3 regions of the Pseudomonas purpurea genome follow, and region 3 is predicted to be linked to each of the others. Evidence: predicted binding sites of a transcription regulator. Region 3 holds the regulator's gene; each other region holds the start of a gene.
The links. The regulator FliA, encoded in region 3, starts transcription of late flagellar genes. The targets are predictions, from matches to a motif close to CTAAAGTTTNNNNNNNNNNNGCCGNTAA.
Positions count from the first base shown of each region.

Region 1: the regulator FliA is predicted to act here: its motif matches at 1,540-1,567, upstream of flgM (flagellar biosynthesis anti-sigma factor FlgM).
Region 2: the regulator FliA is predicted to act here: its motif matches at 1,686-1,713, upstream of AABM54_RS24600 (methyl-accepting chemotaxis protein).

Region 1 is NZ_CP150918.1:4,216,721-4,220,838, forward strand. It holds gene AABM54_RS18905 (chemotaxis protein CheV) at 1-597, opposite strand, end outside; gene flgA (flagellar basal body P-ring formation chaperone FlgA) at 676-1,437, shown strand; gene flgM (flagellar biosynthesis anti-sigma factor FlgM) at 1,603-1,932, shown strand; gene AABM54_RS18920 (flagellar protein FlgN) at 1,981-2,448, shown strand; gene AABM54_RS18925 (flagellar regulator YcgR PilZN domain-containing protein) at 2,544-3,293, shown strand; gene AABM54_RS18930 (MFS transporter) at 3,350-4,118, opposite strand, start outside.
Region 2 is NZ_CP150918.1:5,455,505-5,459,622, reverse strand. It holds gene pilG (twitching motility response regulator PilG) at 149-553, shown strand; gene pilH (twitching motility response regulator PilH) at 611-976, shown strand; gene AABM54_RS24605 (chemotaxis protein CheW) at 987-1,526, shown strand; gene AABM54_RS24600 (methyl-accepting chemotaxis protein) at 1,717-3,777, shown strand; partial or broken gene AABM54_RS24595 (Hpt domain-containing protein) at 3,815-4,118, shown strand, end outside.
Region 3 is NZ_CP150918.1:1,839,259-1,843,376, forward strand. It holds gene flhF (flagellar biosynthesis protein FlhF) at 1-1,042, shown strand, start outside; gene fleN (flagellar synthesis regulator FleN) at 1,157-1,987, shown strand; gene fliA (RNA polymerase sigma factor FliA) at 1,984-2,724, shown strand; gene AABM54_RS08220 (chemotaxis response regulator CheY) at 2,891-3,262, shown strand; gene AABM54_RS08225 (protein phosphatase CheZ) at 3,284-4,072, shown strand; gene AABM54_RS08230 (chemotaxis protein CheA) at 4,100-4,118, shown strand, end outside.

The DNA of each region.
Region 1 (4,118 bases), 2.4 Mb from region 3:
TTGCAGGCAACGCGTGACCTGCTTGCGCGCCACCGACGAGTCATCGACCGTCAGCACCCGCAGGGAAACCGCTTTGTTCTGCGTCTCGACATCCACTACGCCGACCGAAATCGCTTCCGAAGTGGGCGCCACTTCCGCCAGTATCTTTTCAACGTCGATGATTTCGACTAACTGATTGTCCACTCGAGTCACAGCCGTCAGGTAGTGATCGCGTCCGGTGCCCTTGGGCGGCGGATGGATCTCTTCCCAGTTCATGTTGACGATGCGCTCGACCGACCGAACCAGAAAACCCTGAGTCTTGGTGTTGTACTCCGTGATGATCACGAAGGGATTGCTTTGGTCCTGCAAACCGCCGGACCCGGTCGCCATCGCCAGATCGAGAATCGGAATGGTCGCCCCACGAATATTCGCCACACCGCACACGACAGGACTGGATTTGGGCATCACGGTCAGCTTGGGGCATTGCAGCACCTCGCGTACCTTGAACACGTTGATCCCGTAAAGCTGCTGGCCGTCGAGACGGAACAACAACAGCTCCAGGCGATTCTGCCCTACCAGTTGCGTGCGCTGGTTTACCGAATCCATTACACCAGCCATGCCCAGACTCCTACACCAACACCTAAGTTCCGACGCACATTCATTGCTAAACGGCACGGGGCTTGCTTTTTAACTGTCATGAACGCAAAAACGACATTTTCCCGACGCCTGACATCCACCTGCCGCAAATGGCTGTGCGCAGTATCAGCCGTCTGCCTTTTCAACGCTGGCAGCCCTGCCCTTGCTGACTCGGTTACCTTGCCTGATCTACTTATCGGCGTCACTCAGGGCTTTCTTGAATTCACCGTAGAGGACTATCTGGCCACCAGTCAAACCGAGGGCCGCTACGAAATCGAAGTCAACCAGCTCGACCCGCGCCTGCGCATGCCACTTTGCGACAAGGAATTGACAGCCACCCTGGAGAGTCCGGCCAGGCCATTGGGACGGGTAACCGTGAGGGTTCGTTGCGACGGCGCCTCACCCTGGACAGTCTTCGTGCCCGCTCAAGTCCGCCTGTTTCGGGAGATTGTCACGACCACGCGCCCCCTCAAGCGCGCCGGCATCATCGAGCCCCAGGATGTTGCATTGCGTGAGCGTGATATCAGCCTGATCAACCAGGGCTACCTGACCTCTGTCGATCAGGCCATCGGGCAAAAACTTGTCCGACCAATGGTCACCGATCAGGTCATTACGCTGGTCCATCTGGAACAGGCAGAAGTCATACGCAAGGGTGATCAGGTCGTCATCACCGCCCGCAGCGGGACACTCAGCGTGCGGATGCCTGGCGAAGCGCTGTCCAATGGAGGGATGAGCGAACAGATTCGAGTGAAAAACCTCAACTCGCAGCGTGTGATCAAGGCCCAGGTCATCGCACCGGGCCAGGTGGAAGTGGCCATGTAGGGCTCTTTGTTGGTGAAGAAGTGGCGCGCCACTCGACTGTTCCCTAAACTGTGGCGCATACCGGGCAACCGCTGACGCCTGCACGCTCACTGATAAATGAGCCTAAAGTTTTTCCGGGTATGGCCGAAAACATGGCAAGCGTCCAAATACCCAGAGGTTTTCATCATGGTCATCGATTTCAGCCGTTTGCATAACGCCCCCAGCACACTCACCGGTAGTACGCGTACCAGCGCCAACAAGGAAACCGCCGAGACCGGCAAATCCGCGCCGCTGAATACCCCGGCCGAACAGGCCAGTACCGTCAAAAGCGGGGAATCGGTACACCTCAGTAATGAGGCTCAACAGTTGCAGAAGGTCACTGACAAGCTGCGCGATCAACCTGCCGTCGACAAAGCCCGCGTGGCAGAGTTGAAAGCAGCGATTGCCGATGGCAGCTATAAAGTCGACAGCAACCGTGTAGCCAGCAAACTGCTCAACTTCGAAGCCCAGCGCTAGGCAAAGGCCTGCGCCAGGCTTTTGGACGCTTAAAACCCAAGGCCAGCCATGCACGACACTAATTTACTGCAGTTGATCACCGACGACTTTGCTCCAGCTCAACATTTGCTGGAGTTGTTGCAGACCGAATCCCTCGCCCTGCATGGTCGCGACATGCCGCTGCTGGAAGAAATTCTGGCGCAAAAACAGGCATTGATCATTCTGCTGGAGCAGCATGGTCGCAAGCGCAGCGAGATTCTCCAGAGTCTCAACCTGCCCACCGATCGCACCGGCCTGGAACAACTGGCCGAGCACTCCAGCATTGGCGACGAACTGCTGTCCCAGAGCGATGTACTCAATCAGCTGCTGACCGACTGCAAGATCGCCAACGAACTCAACGGCCGCTCGATCCAGGTCCAGCAAGCCACGACCGCCAACCAGCTGAAAATCCTCACCGGCGGCGAACCCCCTGCCCTTTATGATGCTCGCGGCTCAACCGCCAAAATGGCGAAACCGCGCCCGCTCAGTCAGGCTTGAAATCCGCAATGAACGCGCCCTATCAAGGCGCGAAACATGCTGGCAAAATGCTGGCTTCTGCGTGTCGTCGTATTTTGTCTGGAGATTGATAAACCGTGTTCAACGCCTTAAACGCGGAAGATGCTCCGCAGCCACCCAAGGTGCTTACCACGCCTCTGGAAATCGCCGGCAACCTGCGGCAGCTGCAAGAGAGCCATGATCCCCTGATCATCACTTTCCACGAGCGCAGCCAGCGCTTCCAAAGCTACCTGGTCGATGTGGACCGAGACGGCAACATGCTCGCCCTGGACGAAATGATCCCTCGCGACGGTGAACGTTTCCTGCTTGCAGGTGAACCCTTCCGGGTTGAAGGCTTTCATGATGGCGTGCGTATTGCCTGGGAATGCACCGGAACACTGACCATCGACGAGTCCAACGGCGGCCGCTGCTACCGTGGCACCCTGCCCGATGAAGTGGTCTACCACCAGCGTCGCAATGCCTTCCGCGCAGCCTTGAAACTGGCGCAACTGGTGAACATCGAACTCAGTGGCGAAAAACTCAAGGCCCCAATCAGTGGCAAGCTGCTGGATATCTCGGCTACGGGCTGCAAGCTGCGCTTCGAGGGCGACATTTCGGATCGACTGCAACTGGGCCAGGTCTATGAGCGCTTTATCGCAGCCCTGCCATTTGGCAGCATGACCGCTCCGGTCGAGCTGCGTTACCTGCACTTCGAAGAAAAAATTTCCACCACCTTCGCTGGCGTGCGCTTTCACAACATGAGCGGCCTGGTGCAACGGCAAGTGGAACGCTTCGTCTATCAGCTACAACGCGAAGCACGCCGCTTCGATAAAGACGACGATCTCTGACCGGCAGCCAGACATGAAAACGGGCAATCCCTTTGGGGGATTGCCCGTTTTTCGTTCTAGGGCCTGGCCTCGGTGAAGCTTTGCGTGCGCTCAGGCTTCGGCTCTTCAGGATTCGCCGGCGGATCAGGCTCAAGCTCAGGATCAGAATTAAGGGGGCCCTGCATCTGATCGTGCACGACCTGCTCGTCGACACGCGGATCAAGTGCGGCCACCAGTGGAGAGCTGGACATGCTGTCCGGCATGGCCACATGGTGCAGTGGCGCATCGTCGACCTGATGCAGATTGGTCACGGCCTTCGGCCGGATGCGCCAGACCAGCACCAACGCAAAGAAGCTGAAAAACGCGTAAAGCATCTGGCTGCCAAACAACTTCATCAGCACCCCCGCCGCCAACGGTCCGATGCTCGCCCCCACGCCGTAAGTCACCAACAACATCGCGGTCAGCGAGACCCGACGGTCGCCCTCCACATGGTCGTTGGAGAAGGCCACCGCCAACGGATAGAGGCAGAACTGCACCAGCGAACACAGGAACCCGGCAACGAACAGCACCTCCAGCGGCACCTGCGGCAGAATCGCCAACGGCAATGCCGCCACTGCCAGGGAAAACGCAAAGCAGCGAATCAGCAGTGCGCGATCATAGCGGTCCGATAACCAGCCCAGCGGCCACTGCACCACCAACCCGGCAAAGATGCAGCTACCCATGAACAAGCCGACCTGCTCGGTGCTCAGCCCTTGCTGAGACGCATACAACGGCGCCAAACCGTAAAAGGAACCGACAATCAACCCGGCCCCGAGCACCGTACTCAGCGACTGCGGCACACGCTTG
Region 2 (4,118 bases), 2.3 Mb from region 3:
CACCTCGCCGGTTGCTCGATAGATTGCCGCCAGCGACTGTGCTAAAAAGGCTGCCATGCTACATGGAAGCCTTGAACATCAAGGGCTTCACGCGTTGAAAACCCGTGCATCGACAAAATCGAATCCCAGTGGCGATGGTAGAGCAGATATGGAACAGCATTCCAACGCCTTGAAGGTCATGGTGATCGACGATTCGAAAACCATACGCCGCACGGCCGAAACGTTGTTGCGCAACGTCGGCTGCGAGGTGATTACGGCGGTCGATGGTTTCGATGCCCTGGCCAAGATTGCCGATCATCATCCGGGGATCATTTTTGTCGACATCATGATGCCGCGTCTGGATGGTTATCAGACCTGCGCTTTAATCAAGAACAACAGTGCGTTCAAGTCCACGCCAGTGATTATGCTGTCGTCCAAGGACGGCCTGTTCGACAAGGCCAAGGGGCGCATCGTCGGTTCCGACCAGTTCCTGACCAAGCCTTTCAGCAAGGAAGAACTGCTGGACGCGATCCAGGCCCATGTTCCGGGCTTTGCCGCCGTTTCGCCGCAGTAGGACACGCACAGCGACACCCGGCCAACGGGCCAGGCGTCTATATGAATGGGGAAGACCATGGCACGTATTCTGATCGTCGATGATTCGCCGACTGAAATGTACAAACTGACCGGCATGCTTGAAAAGCACGGTCATGAAGTGTTGAAAGCCGAAAACGGCGCTGATGGCGTGGCCCTGGCCCGCCAGGAAAAGCCCGACGCCGTGCTGATGGACATCGTCATGCCGGGCCTCAACGGTTTTCAGGCGACCCGCCAGCTGACCAAGGACCCGGACACCGGCCACATTCCGGTGATCATCATTACCACCAAGGATCAGGAGACCGACAAGGTCTGGGGCACCCGCCAGGGCGCGAGGGATTACCTGACCAAACCGGTGGATGAAGAAACACTGATCAAGACCCTGAACTCCGTTCTGGCCAGCTGAGCCGTTGGCCATGGCCGAGTCGCTGACGGCGTTCGAACTGCTGTTGCAGATCGATGCGCGCTGCCGCTTGCTGGCGGCGGATTTGCCGTCCCAGCACACCCGCCAGCACGGCTGGAGCGGGATCGGTTTTCGCATCGGCGAGCGCTGGTACGTGGCGCCGATGGGCGAGGTCAGCGAAGTGCTGCACGAACCCCGCTTCACGCAGTTGCCCGGCGTCAAGCCATGGGTTCGCGGTGTGGCTAACCTGCGTGGGCGGTTGCTGCCGGTCATGGACCTGTGCGGGCTCTTCGGTGTCGAGCTGTCGACGGTGCGCAAGCAGCGGCGAGTGCTGGTGGTCGAACATAACGAAGTGTTTGCCGGGTTGATGGTCGATGAAGTGCTGGGTATGCAGCACTTTGACCAAGGCAGTTTCAGGCCAGACGCAGCGGACACGGCGCAAGGGTCGATGGCGGCGTTTATCAAGGGGCGCTTCGAGCGCGAGCAATGCTGGCAGGTGTTCAGCCCGTTTGCCCTCGCGCATTCACAGAGCTTCATGAACGTAGCCCTGTAACTGCGGACTTTTGTGGGGGCAAGCTTTTGTGGCGAGGGAGCTTGCTCTCGCTGGGCTGCGAAGCGGCCCTCTTTTCCAAAAAGGAAGGGGACTGCTGCGCCCGAGCGCGGACCGGTCCAAGGGGAGCAAGCTCCCTCGCCACAGGTACTTTGGTGAGTTCTAAAGGGTGTTGGTTAACAGGCGAGGATCGATGACAAAAGCAAAAGCAGGTAAGCCAACGGAAGGGTCGCGCAGCCGGTCGCAGATCATCGTGCTGTTCATCGCGCTGATCATTTTCATCGTGTTGCTGTTCGCCAACTTCGCCTACCTCAATACCCAGGCTACCTACGACAAACAGTACATCGGCCATGCCGGTGAGCTGCGCGTGCTGTCCCAGCGCATTGCCAAGAACGCCACCGAAGCGGCGGCCGGCAAGGCTGCGGCGTTCAAACTGCTGAGCGATGCACGCAACGACTTTGCCCAGCGCTGGAGCTTTCTGAAGAAGGGCGACCCGGCCACCGGCCTGCCGCCCGCGCCGTCGACCGTGCGCCCGGAAATGCGCGCCGTGCAGCTGGACTGGGAGCGCCTGCTGAAGAACACCGACGCGATCCTCTCCAGCGAACAGACCGTGTTGTCCTTGCATCAAGTCGCCGCGACCCTGGCCGAAACCGTGCCGCAGTTGCAGGTCGAGTCCGAAAAAGTCGTCGACATCCTGCTCCAGCGCGGCGCCCCCGCCACACAGGTCGCCGTGGCCCAGCGTCAGTCGTTGCTGGCCGAACGGATTCTCGGCGCGGTCAACACCGTGCTGGCCGGAGACGAAAACGCCCAGCAGGCAGCCGACGCCTTCGGCCGTGACGCAGCGCGTTTTGGCCAGGTGCTCAATGGCATGCTCCAGGGCAACCCGGCGCTGAAGATCAGCCAGGTCGAAGACCGCGACGCCCGCGCGCGGCTGACCGAGATTGCCGAGTTGTTCGAGTTCGTCTCCGGCTCCGTGGATGAAATCCTCGAAACCTCCCCCGAACTGTTCAAGGTGCGCGAGTCGGCGAGTAACATTTTCAGCCTGTCCCAGACCTTGCTCGACGAAGCGTCGCACCTGGCCAGCAGCTTTGAAAACCTGGTGGGCGGGCACACCACCGACACCATCGGCGGTTACGTGCTGGGCTTGCTGGCGCTGGCCTCGATCATCCTGATCGGCTTGGTGATGGTCCGTGAGACCAATCGCCAGTTGCAGGAAACCGCCGAGAAAAACGAACGCAATCAGAACGCGATCATGCGCCTGCTCGATGAAATCGCGGACCTGGCCGACGGTGATCTCACGGTGACGGCTTCGGTGACCGAAGACTTTACCGGGACCATCGCCGACTCGATCAACTACTCGGTCGACCAGTTGCGCGATCTGGTGGCGACCATCAACCTCACGGCCGGTCAAGTCGCGGCGGCCGTGCAGGAAACCCAGGCCACGGCCATGCACCTGGCCCAGGCGTCCGAGCATCAGGCCCAGCAGATTTGCGAAGCATCGGCTTCGATCAACGAAATGGCCCAGTCCATCGACCAGGTGTCGGCCAACGCTGCCGAGTCCTCGGCGGTGGCCGAGCGTTCGGTGGAAATCGCCAACAAGGGCAACGAGGTGGTGCACAACACCATCCACGGCATGGACAACATTCGAGAACAGATCCAGGACACCGCCAAGCGTATCAAGCGTTTGGGCGAATCTTCGCAGGAGATCGGCGATATCGTTAGCCTGATCGATGACATTGCCGACCAGACCAACATCCTGGCCCTCAACGCGGCGATTCAGGCTTCCATGGCGGGCGACGCCGGGCGCGGTTTTGCGGTGGTGGCCGATGAAGTGCAGCGTCTGGCCGAGCGCTCGTCGGCGGCGACCCGGCAGATCGAAACCCTGGTGCGGGCGATCCAGACCGACACCAACGAAGCAGTGATTTCCATGGAGCAGACCACCACCGAGGTGGTGCGCGGCGCGCGGCTGGCGCAGGATGCCGGAGTGGCTCTGGAGGAAATCGAAGGCGTGTCGAAAACCCTCGCGGCGCTGATCCAGAGCATTTCCAACGCGGCGCAGCAACAGACGTCGTCGGCCGGTCAGATCTCCTTGACGATGAACGTGATCCAGCAGATCACCACACAGACCTCGTCGGGCTCGACCGCCACCGCCGAGAGCATCGGCAACCTGGCGAAGATGGCCAGCCAGTTGCGCCGTTCGGTGTCGGGCTTCACCTTGCCGACGGCCCCTGCGCGAGACGCCGGTCAGGCCTGAGCCCTGAACGCGGTGAATGAAATTGACTGGAGTGGTTATGGGTGATCGGCACGACTATGTGGCCCTCGAATGGGTCAAGGGCGAAATTGCCGAAACGCTGAAGCAGGCTTCTCTGGCCCTCGAAAACGTGGCCCTCGACACCCTGGCCGAGGACCCGCAGGTGACGCCGGCCATCGACGAGTGCCTGGCCTGTATCCATCAGGTCCACGGCAGCCTGCAAATGGTCGAGTTCTATGGCGCGGCCCTGCTTGCCGAAGAAATGGAGCAACTGGCCGGCGCCTTGCAGCAGAACCGCGTCAGCCATCGTGACGAAGCGATTCACGTGTTGCAACAGGCCTTGG
Region 3 (4,118 bases):
CGCCGGTTTGCCGCTGACTGCGGCCGAGCCGTTGATCGAGCCGACCTACGCTGAACCCAAGCGTCCGGCACCTGCCCCTGCGGCGAGCGCTGGCGTTGATCCGCGCGCGTTCGACTCGATGCGTTTCGAACTCAACGGCCTGCGCGAGTTGCTGGAAGTCCAGCTCGGCTCCCTGGCCTGGAATCAGTTGCAAGGCAGCCGTCCGGCCCAGGCCAACCTCTGGCGTCGCCTGCAACGCATTGGCCTGTCTGGCCCGTTGTCCCGCGATCTGCTGGAACTGATCACCGAAATCGAAGAGCCTCGTCAGGCCTGGCGCATGCTGCTGGCGCACCTGGCGCGGATGATCAGCACGCCAGAAATCGAGCCGCTTGAAGAAGGTGGCGTGATTGCCATGGTCGGCCCTGCCGGCATGGGCAAGACCACCACTCTGGCCAAGCTGGCTGCCCGTTATGTGCTCAAGTACGGCGCGCAAAATATCGCACTGGTGAGCATGGACAGCTACCGTATCGGTGCGCAGGAGCAGCTCAAGACCCTGGGCCGGATCCTCAACGTTTCCGTGACCCACGTCGACCCGGGCCAGTCCCTGGCGCAAGCCCTTGATCCGCTGCTGCGCAAGCGTGTGGTGTTGATCGATACCGCTGGCCTGCAAGCCAGCGACCCGGCGCTGCGCATGCAGTTGGAAAGCCTGAACGGGCGTGGCATCAAATCGAAGAATTATCTGGTGTTGGCGACTACCAGCCAGAAACAGGTACTGACCGCCGCTTATCACAGTTACAAGCGCTGCGGGCTGGCCGGGTGCATCCTGACTAAACTGGATGAAACGGCAAGCCTGGGCGAAGTGTTGAGCTTGGCCATCAGTCACGAACTGCCCGTGGCCTATCTCACCGATGGGCCGCGTATTCCGGATGACCTGCACCTGCCGCGCCGCCACCAATTGGTCAGCCGCGCCGTCAGTGTGCAAATGCAGGAAGAACCCAGCGAAGAGGCCATGGCTGACATGTTCGCTGATCTCTACCACAGCCCGACCAAGCGGGTCGGCTGAGGTATTAATGAATAGATTTGTACCTACATCGACGGACTGCCATGCATTGTTCCAGTGTGAACGCGCAGCCAGTTATGTAGCCCGCGTCTAAGCAAGACAAGGTAAAGAAAGAACATGGGCAGCATGCATCCCGTACAGGTGATCGCGGTGACCGGCGGCAAAGGTGGCGTCGGGAAGACTAACGTGTCAGTTAACTTGTCCCTGGCTCTCGCCGAGCTTGGCAGGCGCGTCATGCTGCTGGATGCCGATCTGGGTCTGGCGAACGTCGACGTCCTGCTGGGGCTGACACCTAAACATACCTTGGCCGACGTCATCGAAGGCCGCTGTGAGCTGCGCGACGTATTGTTGCAGGGGCCTGGCGGTATTCGAATCGTTCCGGCGGCTTCCGGTACCCAGAGCATGGTTCACCTGAGCCCGGCCCAGCATGCCGGCCTGATTCAGGCGTTCAGCGATATCGGCGACAACCTCGACGTACTCGTCATCGACACCGCTGCCGGTATTGGTGACTCGGTAGTCAGTTTCGTTCGCGCCGCGCAAGAAGTACTGCTGGTGGTCTGCGACGAGCCGACCTCGATCACCGACGCCTATGCCCTGATCAAACTGCTTAACCGCGATTACGGCATGAACCGCTTCCGCGTGCTGGCCAACATGGCACAAAGCCCTCAAGAAGGTCGCAATCTGTTCGCCAAGTTGACCAAGGTCACGGATCGCTTCCTGGACGTCGCCTTACAATACGTCGGTGCCGTTCCCTACGACGAGAGCGTGCGCAAGGCAGTGCAGAAGCAACGTGCGGTCTATGAAGCCTTTCCGCGTTCCAAGTGCGCGCTGGCGTTCAAGGCCATTGCACAGAAGGTCGATACCTGGCCATTGCCTGCCAACCCGCGCGGGCACCTGGAGTTTTTCGTCGAGCGTCTCGTGCAACAAACGGCAGGACCTGTGCTATGACGGCCAGCGGTTACAACCTTTACAAGAAGTCGGCACGTGACGCCCAGTACGAATTGATCGAGCGCTACGCGCCACTGGTCAAGCGTATTGCCTATCACTTGTTGGCTCGCCTGCCGGCCAGTGTCCAGGTCGAGGATTTGATCCAGGCCGGGATGATCGGCTTGCTCGAAGTGTCAACCAAGTACGACGCAAGCAAAGGTGCAAGCTTCGAGACGTATGCGGGGATCCGCATCCGTGGGGCGATGCTCGATGAAGTACGCAAGGGGGACTGGGCGCCACGTTCGGTTCACCGCAATACCCGCATGGTCAGCGACGCAATTCGCTCGATTGAAGCTAAAACCGGCCGCGACGCTAAAGATCACGAGGTTGCGGCCGAACTCCAATTGAGTCTCGATGATTATTACGGGATTTTGAACGACACCTTGGGCAGCCGGCTGTTCAGCTTCGACGATCTGTTGCAGGACGGCGAGCATGAAGGGCTGCATGAGGATGGCGCGAGTGCTCATCTCGAGCCGTCGCGTGACCTGGAAGACGAACGTTTCCAGGCTGCGCTGGCGGACGCGATTGCCAATTTGCCGGAGCGTGAGCGACTGGTGTTGGCGCTGTACTACGACGAAGAGCTGAACCTCAAGGAAATCGGTGAGGTCCTGGGGGTCAGCGAATCGCGGGTCAGCCAGTTACACAGCCAGTGCGCGGCCCGTTTGCGGGGGCGTTTGGGGGAGTGGCGAGCGCGTTGACAGGCCGTATGGGGCGCTGCGAACGAGGCTGGTACGGCTTAGGCTGAACCGGTCTCGGCCCGTTGTACTCCAGACAGTTGTTGAGTGTTACGCCGGATTGATTGAAATGGCGCGTTCAGGTGCTGAGCGCGTTTAAGACTGCTTGGAGGTCGAATTGGACAAGAACATGAAAATCCTCATCGTTGATGACTTCTCAACGATGCGGCGGATCATAAAAAACCTGTTGCGTGACCTTGGGTTCACCAACACGGTCGAGGCAGACGACGGCACTACCGCCATCCCTGTACTCAACAGCGGCAGCATCGACTTTCTGGTAACGGACTGGAACATGCCTGGCATGACCGGTATCGATCTGCTGCGCCACGTGCGTGCCGATGAAAAGCTCAAGCACCTGCCCGTATTGATGGTGACCGCTGAAGCGAAGCGCGAGCAGATCATCGAAGCCGCTCAGGCCGGTGTTAACGGCTATGTGGTCAAACCCTTCACGGCCCAGGCGTTGAAAGACAAGATCGAAAAAATCTTCGAACGCATCGGTTGATGCATCCGCCACGGGGGAGCTATGGAGCACAACGAATCTTCACAGGGCGATTTTGAATCGACCCTGAAAAAACATGCCCGCGAACTGGTCGACAGCCTTGAAAAAGGCAAGTTCGGCGATGCGGTGCAACTGATCCATGAGCTCAATCAGACCCGTGATCGCGGCCTGTACCAGGAAGTTGGCAAGCTCACTCGCGAGCTGCACAGCGCGATCGTCAATTTTCAGATTGACCCGCACATGCCTCAAGCCGAGGAAGTGTCGCAGATCACGGATGCCACCGAACGCCTGTCCTATGTGGTCAAGCTGACCGAGGCTGCGGCCAACCGCACCATGGATCTGGTCGAGAACAGCACCCCGCTGGTCAATGGCCTGAGCACTGATGCCCAGGCCTTGAGTGCGGACTGGGGCCGGTTCATGCGGCGTGAAGTCGGTGCCGAGGAATTTCGTGAGCTGGCAAGACGCGTTGACGGTTTCCTGACGCGCAGCGTCGAGAACACTCACGTCGTGTCGAACAACCTCAATGACATTCTGCTGGCTCAGGACTACCAGGACCTCACCGGGCAAGTCATCAAGCGTGTGACCCAACTGGTCACCGAAGTCGAAAGCAATCTGCTCAAACTCGTACTGATGGCCAGTCAAGTCGACCGCTTTGCAGGCATCGAGCATGACCGCGAAGCGATGTTGGCCGAAAAAGATCCACAAAAACATCTCACGCAGGGTGAAGGTCCGCAGATTCATGCCGATAAACGTGAAGACGTTGTGTCCGGTCAGGACGATGTGGACGATTTGCTTTCCAGCCTTGGATTTTAGGTTTAGACCTGTAGGAGCACCCCATTAATGAGCTTCGGCGCCGATG